2 regions of the Micromonospora humidisoli genome follow, and region 1 is predicted to be linked to the other one. Evidence: riboswitches for the same ligand, from Rfam matches in the RefSeq annotation. Region 1 holds a riboswitch; the other holds the start of a gene.
What was found. A riboswitch is a leader RNA that binds a small molecule or an ion and turns the genes downstream of it on or off. The one in region 1 is predicted to bind S-adenosylmethionine.

Region 1 (6,424 bases):
TTCGATGCCTCATCATGGGTGGGAAGTAATCCCTTCCATGGAGGTTCCCATGAACGTCTCTCGGCTCGGCGGGCCGACCCTGTCCCTGTACCGCATCGTCATCGGCCTGCTGTTCATGCTGCACGGCCTGTCGTCGGTCTTCGGGTTGTTCGGCGGCAACCCGATGACCGGCAAGGCCGTCCCGCTCGGCACCTGGCCGGGCTGGTGGGCCGCGCTGATCCAGCTGGTCTGCGGCGCACTCGTGCTCGCCGGTCTGTTCACCCGGCCCGCGGCGCTGCTCGCGTCCGGCTCGATGGCGTACGCCTACTTCGTGGTGCACCAGCCCGAAGGGCTGCTGCCGATGCGCAACGGTGGGGAACTGTCCGCGCTGTTCTGCTGGTCGTTCCTGCTGATCGCGGTGCTTGGCCCGGGTTCCTGGGCGCTCGACACGCTGCTCGGCGGCCGGCGTTCCGACGCCCCGGCGACCCCGGCGTCCGAGCCCAGCTCGGTGCCGGTCTGACCCACCGATCCGGGTCGCCGGGGCAGGTGGCCCCGGCGACCCGTCCGGTCAGGGGTTGTAGGGGGCGTCGGAGTGGCTCACCTCGGTGAGCGTGCTGCCGGAGAGCTTGTAGACCGACGTGCGCCTGATGTCCAGTTCGGCCATGCCCCGGCTGGGGCTGCGGGTCAACCAGACGACGGTGGCCCGCCGCCCGGCCACACTGATCGACACGACCGGGGTCCGGTCGCCGAGGTCGGTCAGCGCCCGGAACACCGGCAGGCCGCCGCTGTTGCGCCACACCGCGACGGTGTAGAAGGTGCCGCTGCCCCCGGAGTTGACCGAGACCACACCGACCGCGTCGTCCGCGCCGTCGCCGTCGAGGTCGCCGATGCCGCAGGGCTTCTGGAGCGTCACGGTCGCGCCGTCCTCGCCCGACCACTGCCCCTCGGTCAACGGCAGGTAGTCCGGGTAGCCGTTGTAGGGCGTCTTGCTGCTGCCGAGCTTGGCGCCCGCCAGGTGGGCGCAGGTCAACGGAGCCTTGACCACAGGTGCCGGGGCGGTGGTGGTGGTCGCCGGGGCGGTGCCGGAGGCGCTCTTCTGCTGCGGGGCCGGCTTGGCGCTGGTGGGCATCGGGTCGGGCGTGGTCGCGTTCAGCACCGAGGCGGTGGAGGGCTCGGTGGACGGGCTGACCGTGGGCGTCGCCGCCTCCGTCGGGCCCTGCTCACCCCCGCACGCGGTGAGCAGGCAGACCAGGGCGAGGCTGGTGAGGCTCAACGGGATCCGTCGCATGGCCGGGGGGTCCTCTCTCGACATCAGGTGACCGCACCGTACTGATCGATGGCAATATCGGTCATCGGCTCCACGGGCGGCCCGGGTCGGCCTGTCGGAGCGCGGTCAGGGGCCGACCGGGGGGCCGGCGTACGGCTTTCCCGGCCCGGTGCGTACGGCCGTGTTGAGCTGGAAACTTCCCCGAAACAAGGGTGCCGGCCGGGGTGCCCGGCCGAGGTCCGGCAGCGGGGTGGCTCACACCGTGGGAAGCCGGCTGGGCGAAGGCCGCGAAGCTGCCTAGACTCGGTCCCACAACTGCATACCTCATCCAGAGGGGCTGAGGGATACGGCCCGACGACGCCCCGGCAACCACCCCGCGCGCTCATCGCTGAGCGTCCGGCGGGGCAGGTGCCAATTCCGTCCCCGCCGCAGGGTGCGATGCGGGGAAAGATGAGAGGAATCGACATGACGTCGACGCTCGCCGCCCCCGGTATCGACACCACCGCCAGCCCCGCCCGCGCGCTGGTCTGCCGCGCCTGTTCCGCCCGCTACCCGCTCGCCGCGCAGCACGCCTGTCACGAGTGTTTCGGCCCGCTGGAGGTCGACTACGACACCGCCGCGCTGGCCCGCGTCACCCGGGAGCAGATCGAGGCCGGCCCGCAGAACATCTGGCGGTACGCCGCCCTCCTGCCCGCCGGCCAGGACCCGGCCACCCGGGTCACCCTCGACCCCGGGCTGACCCCGCTGGTGGCCGCGCCCAACCTCGCCGCCGAGCTGGGCATCAGCGCGCCGCTGTGGGTCAAGGACGACAGCGCCAACCCGACCCACTCGTTCAAGGACCGGGTGGTCTCGGTGGCACTCACCGCCGCGAAGGCGCTCGGCTTCGAGCGGTTCGCCTGCGCCTCGACCGGCAACCTGGCCAACTCGGTGGCCGCCCACGCGGCCCGCGCCGGTGCGCCCTCGGTGGTCTTCATCCCGGGCGACCTGGAGCAGGGCAAGGTGATCACCACCGCCGTCTACGGCGGCGACCTGGTCGCCATCGACGGCTCGTACGACGACGTGAACCGGCTCTGCGGTGAGCTGGTGGAGACCGACGAGTTCGAGGACACCGCCTTCGTCAACGTCAACGTCCGGCCCTACTACGCCGAGGGCTCCAAGACCCTCGGGTACGAGGTGGCCGAGCAGCTCGGCTGGCGGATCCCGGCCCAGGTGGTCATCCCGATGGCCTCCGGCGAACTGCTCACCAAGATCGACAAGGCGTTCACCGAGCTGGTCGAGATCGGCCTGGTCGAAGCGCCGGCCGGGGGCTGGAAGGTGTTCGGCGCCCAGTCGGCAGGTTGCAACCCGATCGCCGCCGCCCTGCACGCCGACACCGACACCATCACCCCGGTCCGGCCGACCGGCATCGCCAAGTCGCTCAACATCGGTGACCCCGCCGCCGGCCTGTACGCCCTGGAGGCGGTGCGGCGCACCGGCGGCTGGATGGAGTACGTCGACGACGACGAGATCCGCGCCGGCATCCGGCTGCTGGCCCGTACCACCGGGGTCTTCGCCGAGACGGCCGGCGGGGTGACCGTGGCGGTGCTGCGCAAGCTCGTCGAGTCCGGTCGGCTCGACCCGACCGCCGAGACGGTCGTCTTCAACACCGGCGAGGGCCTCAAGACCATCGACGCGGTCGCCGGTCAGGTCGGCCCCACCCACCGGATCAAGCCGTCCCTGCGGGCCGCCCGCGACGCCGGCCTGCTCGCCTGAACCCGGCGCGCCGCCCGCCCCCTGCGTGGTCGGCCCCGTGCGCGTGTCGATCATGGGCGCTGGGCGGCCCGAGTGGATCTCTGGGTGACCGGGTTTTCGCGGTGGGTGATGAAAACCCACCGGGAAGGACTTGACGGCAGGAACCGGGCGGCGGAAGATGCTCCGTGCGGGAGGGCTTTCGCCGGAGACTTTTCAAGTTCTTGCGACCCAACGCCGGAGGCGTTGTGCGAACGTCCCTCCCGACCAACGTGAACCGGGGGCCAGCGGAAATCCGCTGGCCCCCGATGTCGTCCACGGGAAAGACTCGCGGCGTGGCCCTGGACATCGCAACGATCGACCGGACCGATCAGCCCACCCTCGACGCGGCCTACCGGATCGCGGCCACGGTCGAGGCGACGGAATCGCCCGACCTGCCGCCGCTGTGCCGGCGACGCTTCGAGGCGGCGCTGTGGCACCCGATGCCCGGCATCGACACCAGGTGGTCGGTGGCCCGGCTCGACGGGGTGCCCGTCGGCTGGGTCCGGATCAACCTGCACCTGCTGGACAACACCGAGAACGCCAGCATCGAGCTGGCCGTGGATCCGGCGTACCGGCGGCGCGGAGTGGGACGGGCATTGGCCGCCCACGCGCGGCGGCTGCTCCGGGAGGCCGGCTGCAAGCGGGTGGTCGGCTCCGCCGTGACCCCGCTACCGGACGGGCCGGGCGGGGCGATCCCGGGCGGGACGACGCCGGTCGGGCCGGGTGCGTCGGCGTCAGGCGGTCCGGGTGGGACGACACCCGATGAGCCGGGTGCGTCGGCGTCGGGTGGCCTGGGCGGGCAGCCGTCGGCCGGAGCGGTCGGGGCCACCCCGGTGGGGGAGTTTCCCGGGGCCGCCTTCGCGGCGGCACTCGGTGCCCGGCCGGCGCTCGTCGACGTCCGCCGCCGGCTCGACGTCACCGCGCTCGACCGGGACCGGCTGGCGGCGCTGCGGGCCGGGGCGCGGTCGACCGCCGCTGGCTACTGCACCGTCCGCTGGCACGGTCACCCGCCGCCGGAACACCTCGCCGACCTCGCCTACCTGGAGGGTCGGCTGCTGGCCGACGCACCCCTGGGCGACCTGGAATGGGAACCCGAGCGGATGGACGCCGAGCGCCTCCAGGGCATGGAGCGGGCGCTGGACGCGCGGGGCGTCCGCCGGTACAGCGTCGCCGCCGTGCACGGGGCGTCCGGCCGGTTGGTCGCCTGGAGCGTGCTCAGTCTGGCCGCGAACACCACCCGGCACGCCTGGCAGCAGATCACCATCGTCGACCCGGCCCACCGGGGGCACCGGCTCGGCCTGCTCTGCAAGGCCGAGAACCTCGAACACACCCTGGCGTACGAGCCGGAGCTGGGCGCGGTCGACACCTACAACGCGGCGGCGAACAGCCACATGATCGCGATCAACGAGCAGCTCGGGTTCCGGCCGGTGGCCGGGTCCACGGAGTGGCAGTTGACCATCTGAACTGTGACACGCCCCTACTGATCTGGTCGTGATCTGTTGCATGATGGCGGGCATGACGGAGACCCCGCACCCGCTGTACGACAGGCACGCCGACACCCTGCACCGCGCGCTGACCGCGATCACCGAACGCGGGTACTGGTCCGCCTACCCCGAATCGCCCAGCCCCCGGGTGTACGGCGAGACCGCCGCCGCCGACGGCAGGGCCGCCTTCGAGGCGTACCTCGGTGGGGACTTCCCGCTCGACCAGCCCGGCGCGGGCGACCGGGTGGCCACCGAGACGAGCCCGTTCGGGGTGGCCCTGGACGTGCGCTACCCGCACCCGGGCGCGGACGAGGTGGTCGCCGCCGCCTCCGCCGCCCTGCCGGCCTGGCGCGACGCCGGCCCACAGACCCGGGCGGGAGTCTGCCTGGAGATCCTCGCCCGGCTGCACAAGCACATCTTCGAACTGGCCAACGCGGTGCAGTTCACCAGCGGCCAGGCGTTCGTGATGGCGTTCCAGGCCGGTGGCGCGCACGCACTGGACCGGGCCCTGGAGGCGATCGCCTACGCGTACGCCGAGATGACCCGGCACCCGGGGACGGCCGGCTGGGAGAAGGCCGCCGGCAAGGGCGACCCGCTGCGGATGACCAAGACGTTCCACGTGGTGCCGCGCGGGGTGGCCCTGGTCATCGGTTGCAACACCTTCCCGACCTGGAACTCGTACCCCGGGCTGTTCGCCTCGCTGGTCACCGGCAACCCGGTGGTGGTCAAGCCGCACCCCCGCGCGGTGCTGCCCCTGGCGATCACCGTGAAGTACGCCCGGGAGGTGCTCGCCGAGGCCGGCTTCGACCCCGACCTGGTGCTGCTCGCCCCCGAGGCCCCCGGCGAGAAGCTCGCCTCCACCCTGGCCCTGCACCCCGCCGTGAAGATCGTCGACTTCACCGGTTCCACCGGGTACGGCGACTGGCTGGAGGCCAACGCCCGGCAGGCGACCGTCTACACCGAGAAGGCCGGCCTGAACACCGTCGTCATCGACTCCACCGACGACTTCGTCGGGATGTGCCGCAACCTGGGCTTCACGCTGACCCTCTACAGCGGACAGATGTGCACCACCTCGCAGAACATTCTGATCCCCGCCGCCGGCATCGACACCGACCAGGGGCACAAGAGCTTCGACGAGGTGGCCGCCGGCATCGCCGCCGCCGTCGGGAAGCTCACCGCCGATCCGGCCCGGGGGGTGGAGCTGACCGGCGCGATCGTCAACGACGGGGTGTTGGAACGCCTCGACGAGGTCACCAAGGTCGGTGAGGCGGTGCTGGAGTCGCGTACCGTCACACACCCGGCGCTGCCCGACGCGGTGGTCCGGACGCCGACCATCGTCAAGCTCGCCGCCACCGACACCGAGGTCTACGGCCGGGAGTGGTTCGGGCCGATCTCGTTCGTCATCGCCACCGACTCGACCGCGCACGGCCTGGAGATCCTCCGGTCCACCGTGGGCGAGTGCGGCGCGCTGACCGCCGCCGTCTACTCCACCGACGAGGCGGTGCTGGACGCCGCCGAGGCCGCCGCGATCGACGCCGGGGTGCACCTGTCGGCCAACCTCACCGGCGGGGTCTTCGTCAACCAGTCCGCCGCCTTCTCGGACTTCCACGGCAGCGGCGCGAACCCGGCCGCCAACGCCGCCCTCACCGACGGCGCCTACGTGGCCAACCGCTTCCGCATCATCCAGTCCCGCCGCCCCGCCTAAACCCCACCCCGTCCGCCCCGCCCCACCCCGTCCGTCCCGCCCCCGTCCGGCCAGCCCCGGTGATCAAGAGGTTTGCGTCAGATCCGGGCGGCTGGTTGACCTGAACCTCTTGATCACTTGACCTAAACCTCTTGATCACGGGGGAGGCCGGGCGGGGCGGGGAGGGGAGGGGAGGGAGGGGCGGCGGGTCAGGCGGGGCGGCGCATCTGGAGTTCGTTG
Region 2 (6,424 bases), on a different contig from region 1:
TCGCGGCCGAGCACGGTCCGGCCGGCGGCCATCAGGTCGGTGACGGTCCGGCCGTCCCGGGCGCCCTCCAGCAGGAAGGCGGTGATCAGGGCGACGGCTTCGGGATAGTTGAGGCGCAGTCCGCGCTCGCGCCGGCGGCGGGCGACGTCCGCGGCGACGTGGACGAGCAGGCGGTCCTGCTCGTGGGGCGTGAGGAACACGGGATCTCCCGGGCGGCTCGGCGTGTTTCCCACCGTAACGGCCGGAACCGGGCCAGGGGCGCGGAACGGGCACAGGGCAGGAGGACACACGGGACCGCCGACGGGCCACCGGCAGGATGCTCCGGGGCCCCACCGGCCCCGGCCCGCCACGGGGCCACTCGGCGGTGGTGGTTGGGAAGGACCGCACCGCCAACCGCTGGTCCGACGGTAGAGGATCACCCCGGGCCGTGGCAACGCCCCGCCGGCCCGACCCGTTCCGCAGGCGTGCCCGGACGGGTCGGCCGCAAGCGCCACGAACCCGCAGCCGGGGTGTCGAGCCGTCCCGCCGCCGGCTGCGGCAGCGGCACGGCTGACCCCCGGGCGGGACAGCCGGGGGTCAGGTGCCCGGGGTGACCGCCGCCAGCCACTGCTGGGCCAGCACGGCGTGACCGGACGGGGTCAGGTGCACCCCGTCGTCGGTCCACACCCGGTCGTCGACATCGGCGGCGTCGAACCGCGCCTGCACCGCGAGCAGCGTCGCGTCGAACTCGGCGGCCAGCTTGCGTACCGCGTCGATCTTCGGGTCCAGGTCCTCGTGCCAACGCCGCTGGTCGTCGTCGACAGGCAGCAGGAACGGCTCCATCAGCACCAGTCGGACGCCGGGCAACGCGTCGCGGGCACCGGCCAGCAGGTGCCGGTAGTCGGCGGTGAACTCCTCGACGGTGGTGGTCTCGCCGCTGCTGTACCGCCGCCAGGTGTCGTTGATGCCGATCAGCACCGACACGACCTGCGGGGACAGTGCCAGGCAGTCGTCCGCCCAGCGGGCCCGCAGGTCGCGTACCCGGTCACCGCCGACGCCCCGGTTACGGAAGGTCGCCCCGCACTCCGGGTGCCGCGCGGTGAACCAGGCGGCGGCCATCATCGCCCAGCCCACCCCGAGGTCGGCGGGATCGCTGCGGTCCCGTCCGGCGTCGGTGATGCTGTCGCCGATGAACAACACCCGGCCGTCGCGCGGGATCTCCACCGTCATCCGTCCGCTCCCCTGTCGTTGTCGGACGCCCATCATCCCCCGCTGTCCGACCCGGACACCAGCCGAGAAGTCGACGCGGCGGGTGGTGTCCATCGCCGGTGCGGGCCGGCCGACCGGTACAGTGGTGCTCCGCATCCGACGCCCCACCGGGTGTCGTGCGTGAGCGTCAAGCAGCGGCGCGGTCCCCGGCCCGTCCCGGCGGTTGCACCCGCGGCCCCCCGGCATGGACCGATCATCACGCGCCGCCGGCTCCGGCCGGTGGTTTCGCGCCGGTTCGCAAGGACGTCAGACGCCATGCCGCAGTCACCGCTCGACCTCACCGAGGCTGTCCTCCGGTTGGGGTCCATCCGCCACGACGAGATGGGCCTCGACGCCGTCCTGTCCCGGATCACCGAGGTGGCCCTGGAGAGCATCCCGGACGCCGCCGAGGTGACGGTGACCCTGGTGCACGGCACCGAGGCGACCACCGCCGCCCACACCGGCGAGGTCGCGCTCCAGCTCGACAGGTGGCAGTTCGAACACGGCCGTGGCCCGAGCCTGGACGCGGCCACCACCGGCACGGTGCTGATCGTGGCGGACATGACCGAGGAACGACGCTGGCCGGAGTGGGCGGCCCGGGCGCACGCCGTGGGGGTGTGTTCGTCGATGTCGCTGGGCCTGCCGATCCAGGAGGCGGTGGTCGGTGCCCTCAACCTCTACGGCACCCGGCCGCACGCGTTCGGTCCGCTGGCCGCACCGGCCCGGACGTTCGCCGACCACGCCGCGGTGGCCCTGGCCAACGCCCACCTCTACGACAGCACCGCGACCCTGGCCGGGCAGATGCAGGAGGCGATGCGCAACCGGGCGGTGATCGAGCAGGCCAAGGGCATCATCATGGGGCAACGCCGGTGCACGGCCGACGAGGCGTTCGCGCTGCTGGCCCGGGTGTCACAGAACTCCAACCGCAAGCTGCGGGACGTGGCGGAGGCGCTGGTGCGGCAGGTCACCCGGCCGGTGCCCGGTCAGCCCACCGCCGCTGACCGCTGACACAGGACGGTTCAGCGGCTACCGGCGGTGGCCCGACCGACGAGGGCGGCGGCGACGTCGCGCAGCCGGCGGTGGGAGTCCTGGGAGAGCTTGGCGAGGATGCCGAAGGCCTCGTCGGCGGTGCACCGGCGTTGCCCCATGATGATGCCCTTGGCCTGCTCGATCACCGCCCGGCTCTCCATCGCCGAGCGCATCTGGTCGGCCAGGGTCGCGGTGCTGGCGTAGAGGTGGGCGTTGGCCAGGGCCACCGCCGCGTACGCGGCGAACGTCCGGGCCAGTTCCACCGTCTCGGCGTCGAACGCGTGCGGCCGGGTGCCGTAGAGGTTGAGGGCGCCGACCACCGCCTCCTGGATCGGCAGGCCGATCGCGACCACGCTGCCGACGCCGGCGTCGACGGCCCGCGTCGCCCAGCCCGGCCAGCGTTCCTCGGTGCCGGTGTCGGACACGACGAGGGTGTCGCCGGTGACCGAGGCGTCCAGGCACGGCCCGTGGCCCTGCCGGTACTGCCACTCGTCGAGCCGCAGCGCGTTGTCGCCGGTGACGGCGACGCTCTGCGGGCTGCCGCCGCGCAGCAGGGTCACCGACGCCTCGGACACCCCGCGTAGGCTGCGGCAGGCCAGGTCGGCGATCATCCCCAGCACCTCGTCCACCCCCACCTCGTCGAGGCGGATCCGACCGAGTCGGGTCAGGGCGTCGTGCGGGGAGAGCGGGGGCGCTGCCATCACGCGACTCCTTTCCGGCGGACGTCCCCACGCCGCGGTGGCGGGGACGCGTGGCGCGTCGGCCCCCGGCCCGACGGTGGGCCCGGCGCACCGGGGTGCGCGACAATCCGCACCATACCCGCACCTGGAGCCGGCCGCCTCCGCACGAACCACTGGCCGGTGACCCGCAGGGGCCGGTCAGGCCAGGTAGGTGGGCGGCACCGCGTCGGTGAGCCACACGCCGTTGGCGCTGCGGTAGAAGGTGTGGCCGTCGCGGGCCATGGCCGCCGCGTCGACGGTCAGCACCACCACCGCACCACCCCGGCGGGCCCCGACCCGCCGGGCCGTCGACACGTCCGGCGACAGGTGTACGTGGTGCCGTGCGCCCCGGTTGAGCCCGGTGGCCCGGATCGAGTCGAGGGCCGCGGCCCCGGTGCCGTGGTAGAGGCGGGCGGGTGGCGGCTGCCCGGTCAGCCCCAGATCGACCGGGTAGGAGTGGCCCTGGCTGGCCCGGATGCGGTCCACCCCGTCGGCGTCCCGGGTCACCGCGAACCGTTGCTTGTCGTTGTCGGCGACCACGGCGTCGAGGGTGGACCTGTCGATCCGCAGGGCGGCCAGCAGGTCGGTGACGGCCACCCACCCGCCCGGGTCGGGAGCGAGTCCGAACCGGGCGGGTCGGTGGCGCAGGGCCAGTGCGATCCGTTTGCTGGTCCGCACCAGCGTGTGGTGATCCATGTCGAGCATTGTCGGGCCGGTGGCGGGCCCGCTCCACCGGTTATCCGGTGCCGTGCCCGCCCGTCGCCGCCGGGTCAGCCGGCGACGCGCAGCGCCTCGGCGAGGGTGGTGGGCCGGCGACCGAGCAGCTTCTCCAGGTGCTCCACCGGCACGTACAACGCCCCGTGGGCGATGCCCCGGTCGGCGTCGGCCAGGGTGGCGGCGTACGGCTCGGGCAGCCCGGCGGAGACGAGCACCTCGGTGTACGCCGGCACCGGCAGGTCGGTGTAGCGGACGTCGTGTCCACTCTGGCGGGACACCTCGGCGGCCAGTTCGGTCATGGTGAACGCCTCGCCGCCCAGTTCGTAGACCTGACCGGCGTGCCCCTCGGTGGTGAGCACCACGGCGGCGGCCTCGGCGTAGTCGGCCCGGGTGGCGGCGCTGACCCGGCCGTCGCCGGCCGACCCGGCGACCCCGTGGGCCAGGTAGTTGGCCAGCTGACCTGTGTAGTTCTCCAGGTACCAGCTGTTGCGCAGCAGCACGTACGGCAGCCCGGAGGCGCGAAGTTCCTCCTCGGTGGCCCGGTGTTCGGTGGCCAGCAGCAGGTCGGAGGTGTCGGCGTGGGCGATGCTGGTGTAGACGACCAGACCGACGCCGGCCTGTCGGGCGGCCTCGATCACGTTGTGGTGCTGGGGCACCCGCTGGCCGACCTCACTGCCGGAGACGAACATCAGCTTCTCGGCGTCGGTGAAGGCGGCGCGCAGCGAGTCGGGGTCGGTGTAGTCGGCCGCCCGGACCACGACACCCCGGTCGGCGAGGTCGGCGAGCCGGTCCACGGTGCGGCCGAGGGCCACGATCTGCCCGGCAGGTACGCCCCGACGCAGCAGGGATTCGACGATCAGGCGACCCAGGTGGCCGGTGGCTCCGGTGACGACGACGGACATGGCGCTCTCCTTCGGATGACGTGTTCTTGTCGTACTGGCCAACACGCAGGTGGGAGCCGATACTTCCCGACGGAGAGTAGGCACCTTGAAGTTTGTGACGCACTGATGGAGAGTAAGGGGATGCGACCCGACCCGTTCCAACGCGACTGCGGCAGCCGGCAGGTCATCGACCGGATCGGCGACCGGTGGAGCGTGCTCGTCGTGCTCACCCTCGCCGACGGCGAGCGGCGCTACGGCGAACTCGCCGAGCACATCGACGGGATCAGCCAGAAGATGCTCACCCAGACCCTGCGCGGGCTGGAACGCGACGGCCTGGTCACCCGCACCGTGCACGCCAGCGTCCCGCCCCGGGTCGACTACGCCCTCACCGACCTGGGCCACAGCCTGCTCGACCTGGTCTCCGGCCTGGAAGCCTGGGCCACCACCCACCTCGCCGACGTGCAGGCCGCCCGGGTCCGCTACGACGCCGAGGTCCTGCGCCGCCCGCCGGCCACCACGCGACCCGCCCGACGGTAAGGGGCGGACGTGAGGGCCGTCATAACGGGTGGACGACCGGCGGGGCGCTGCTGCTAGATTTCGGGCAGGTCATGAGCGCCAGCGTCAAGCCCCGGCTCGCTGGCCGGCAACCCTCCGCCACGGTGGGGTGCTCCGGGTGAGGACCAGGCACCGGTGAACGGCCCGGTGCAAGCGTGGCCTGGTCACCCAGGTCGACACCGATCAGGGAGAACCCGTGTCGAACCATTCACCCGCCCCGCCCGGCGACGGCGTCACCGTCGTGACCCGACCCGGCGTCCGGTCCGTCGGCGTACGGCTGGTCAGGCGGCGACACGTCGACCTCATGCGGGTACACAGCGACTCCTGTCGCCGCTAGTCGAACCCCTCTTCCCGTGACACCTCAGCGGGATGCCCGGTGGGCATCCCGTCGGCGGCGCGCGTCCGCCGCCGCCCGACCACCTCCGGAGACACCCGTGCGATTCCTTCCTGCCCTGCCCACCCCCCGACTGCTCCGCGCCACCTGGACGCGGGTCGCCGCGCTCGGCGTCGCCGCCCTGCTCGCCGGCACCGCGCTGACCGCCTGCGGCGGCGACTCCGAGTCGGCCGACAACCCGTACGGCCTGCTCCAGCCGGGGGTGCTGCGCGCCGGCACGCTCACCGACGCCCCACCGAACGTCTACCTCAAGGACGGCAGGTTCACCGGCTTCGACAACGACCTGCTCGTCGCCGTCGCCGGCAAGGTCGGGCTGACGGTCGAGTTCGTCGGCACCGACTTCTCGGCGCTGCTCTCCCAGGTCAACAACCGCAAGTTCGACGTCGGCAGCTCCTCGATCACCGTCACCGAGGCCCGCCGCAAGACCGTCGACTTCGGCAACGGGTACGACTTCGGCTACTTCGGCCTGGACGTGCCGGCCGGCTCCCCGCTCACCGGCTTCGACCAGCTCGCCGGCAAGCGGGTGGTGGTCGTGCAGGGCACCGTGCAGGACGACTACGCCACCTCGCGCAAGCTCGACCCGGTGCGGGTGCCCGACTACAACGGGGCGATCAACCAGCTCAAGGCCGGCACCGCCGACGCCTGGATCGCCCCCGCCGAGATCGGCGAGAAGTCCGCCGCCGACAGCAACGGCAAGATCACGGTGGCGGCCACCGAACTGAGCCCGGCCCCCACCGCGTACGCCGTCGCGAAGGGCAACGACGCGCTGCGCGAGGCGCTGGACAAGGGCCTCGACGAGGTCATCGCCGACGGCACCTGGACCCGGCTCCAGCAGCAGTACTACCCGGGTCGGCCGATCCCGGCCGGCTTCACCCCCGGCAGCGGCGACGTCACCGCCCCGG

Region 2: it holds a riboswitch for S-adenosylmethionine, as region 1 does, so the genes downstream of both, JQN84_RS20590 (ABC transporter substrate-binding protein) here and thrC (threonine synthase) in region 1, are expected to answer to the same signal.

What each region holds. Positions count from the first base shown of each region.
Region 1 is NZ_JAFEUO010000002.1:273,456-279,879, forward strand. It holds gene JQN84_RS06615 (DoxX family protein) at 50-499, shown strand; gene JQN84_RS06620 (hypothetical protein) at 548-1,291, opposite strand; SAM riboswitch class I at 1,568-1,703, shown strand; gene thrC (threonine synthase) at 1,712-2,998, shown strand; gene JQN84_RS31240 (GNAT family N-acetyltransferase) at 3,316-4,479, shown strand; gene paaN (phenylacetic acid degradation protein PaaN) at 4,532-6,205, shown strand; gene JQN84_RS06645 (GNAT family N-acetyltransferase) at 6,394-6,424, opposite strand, start outside.
Region 2 is NZ_JAFEUO010000005.1:435,884-442,307, forward strand. It holds gene JQN84_RS20555 (urease subunit gamma) at 1-200, opposite strand, end outside; gene JQN84_RS20560 (SGNH/GDSL hydrolase family protein) at 577-1,209, opposite strand; gene JQN84_RS20565 (GAF and ANTAR domain-containing protein) at 1,504-2,235, shown strand; gene JQN84_RS20570 (GAF and ANTAR domain-containing protein) at 2,247-2,957, opposite strand; gene JQN84_RS20575 (RNA 2'-phosphotransferase) at 3,135-3,671, opposite strand; gene JQN84_RS20580 (SDR family oxidoreductase) at 3,746-4,594, opposite strand; gene JQN84_RS20585 (winged helix-turn-helix transcriptional regulator) at 4,715-5,110, shown strand; SAM riboswitch class IV at 5,178-5,290, shown strand; gene JQN84_RS20590 (ABC transporter substrate-binding protein) at 5,563-6,424, shown strand, end outside.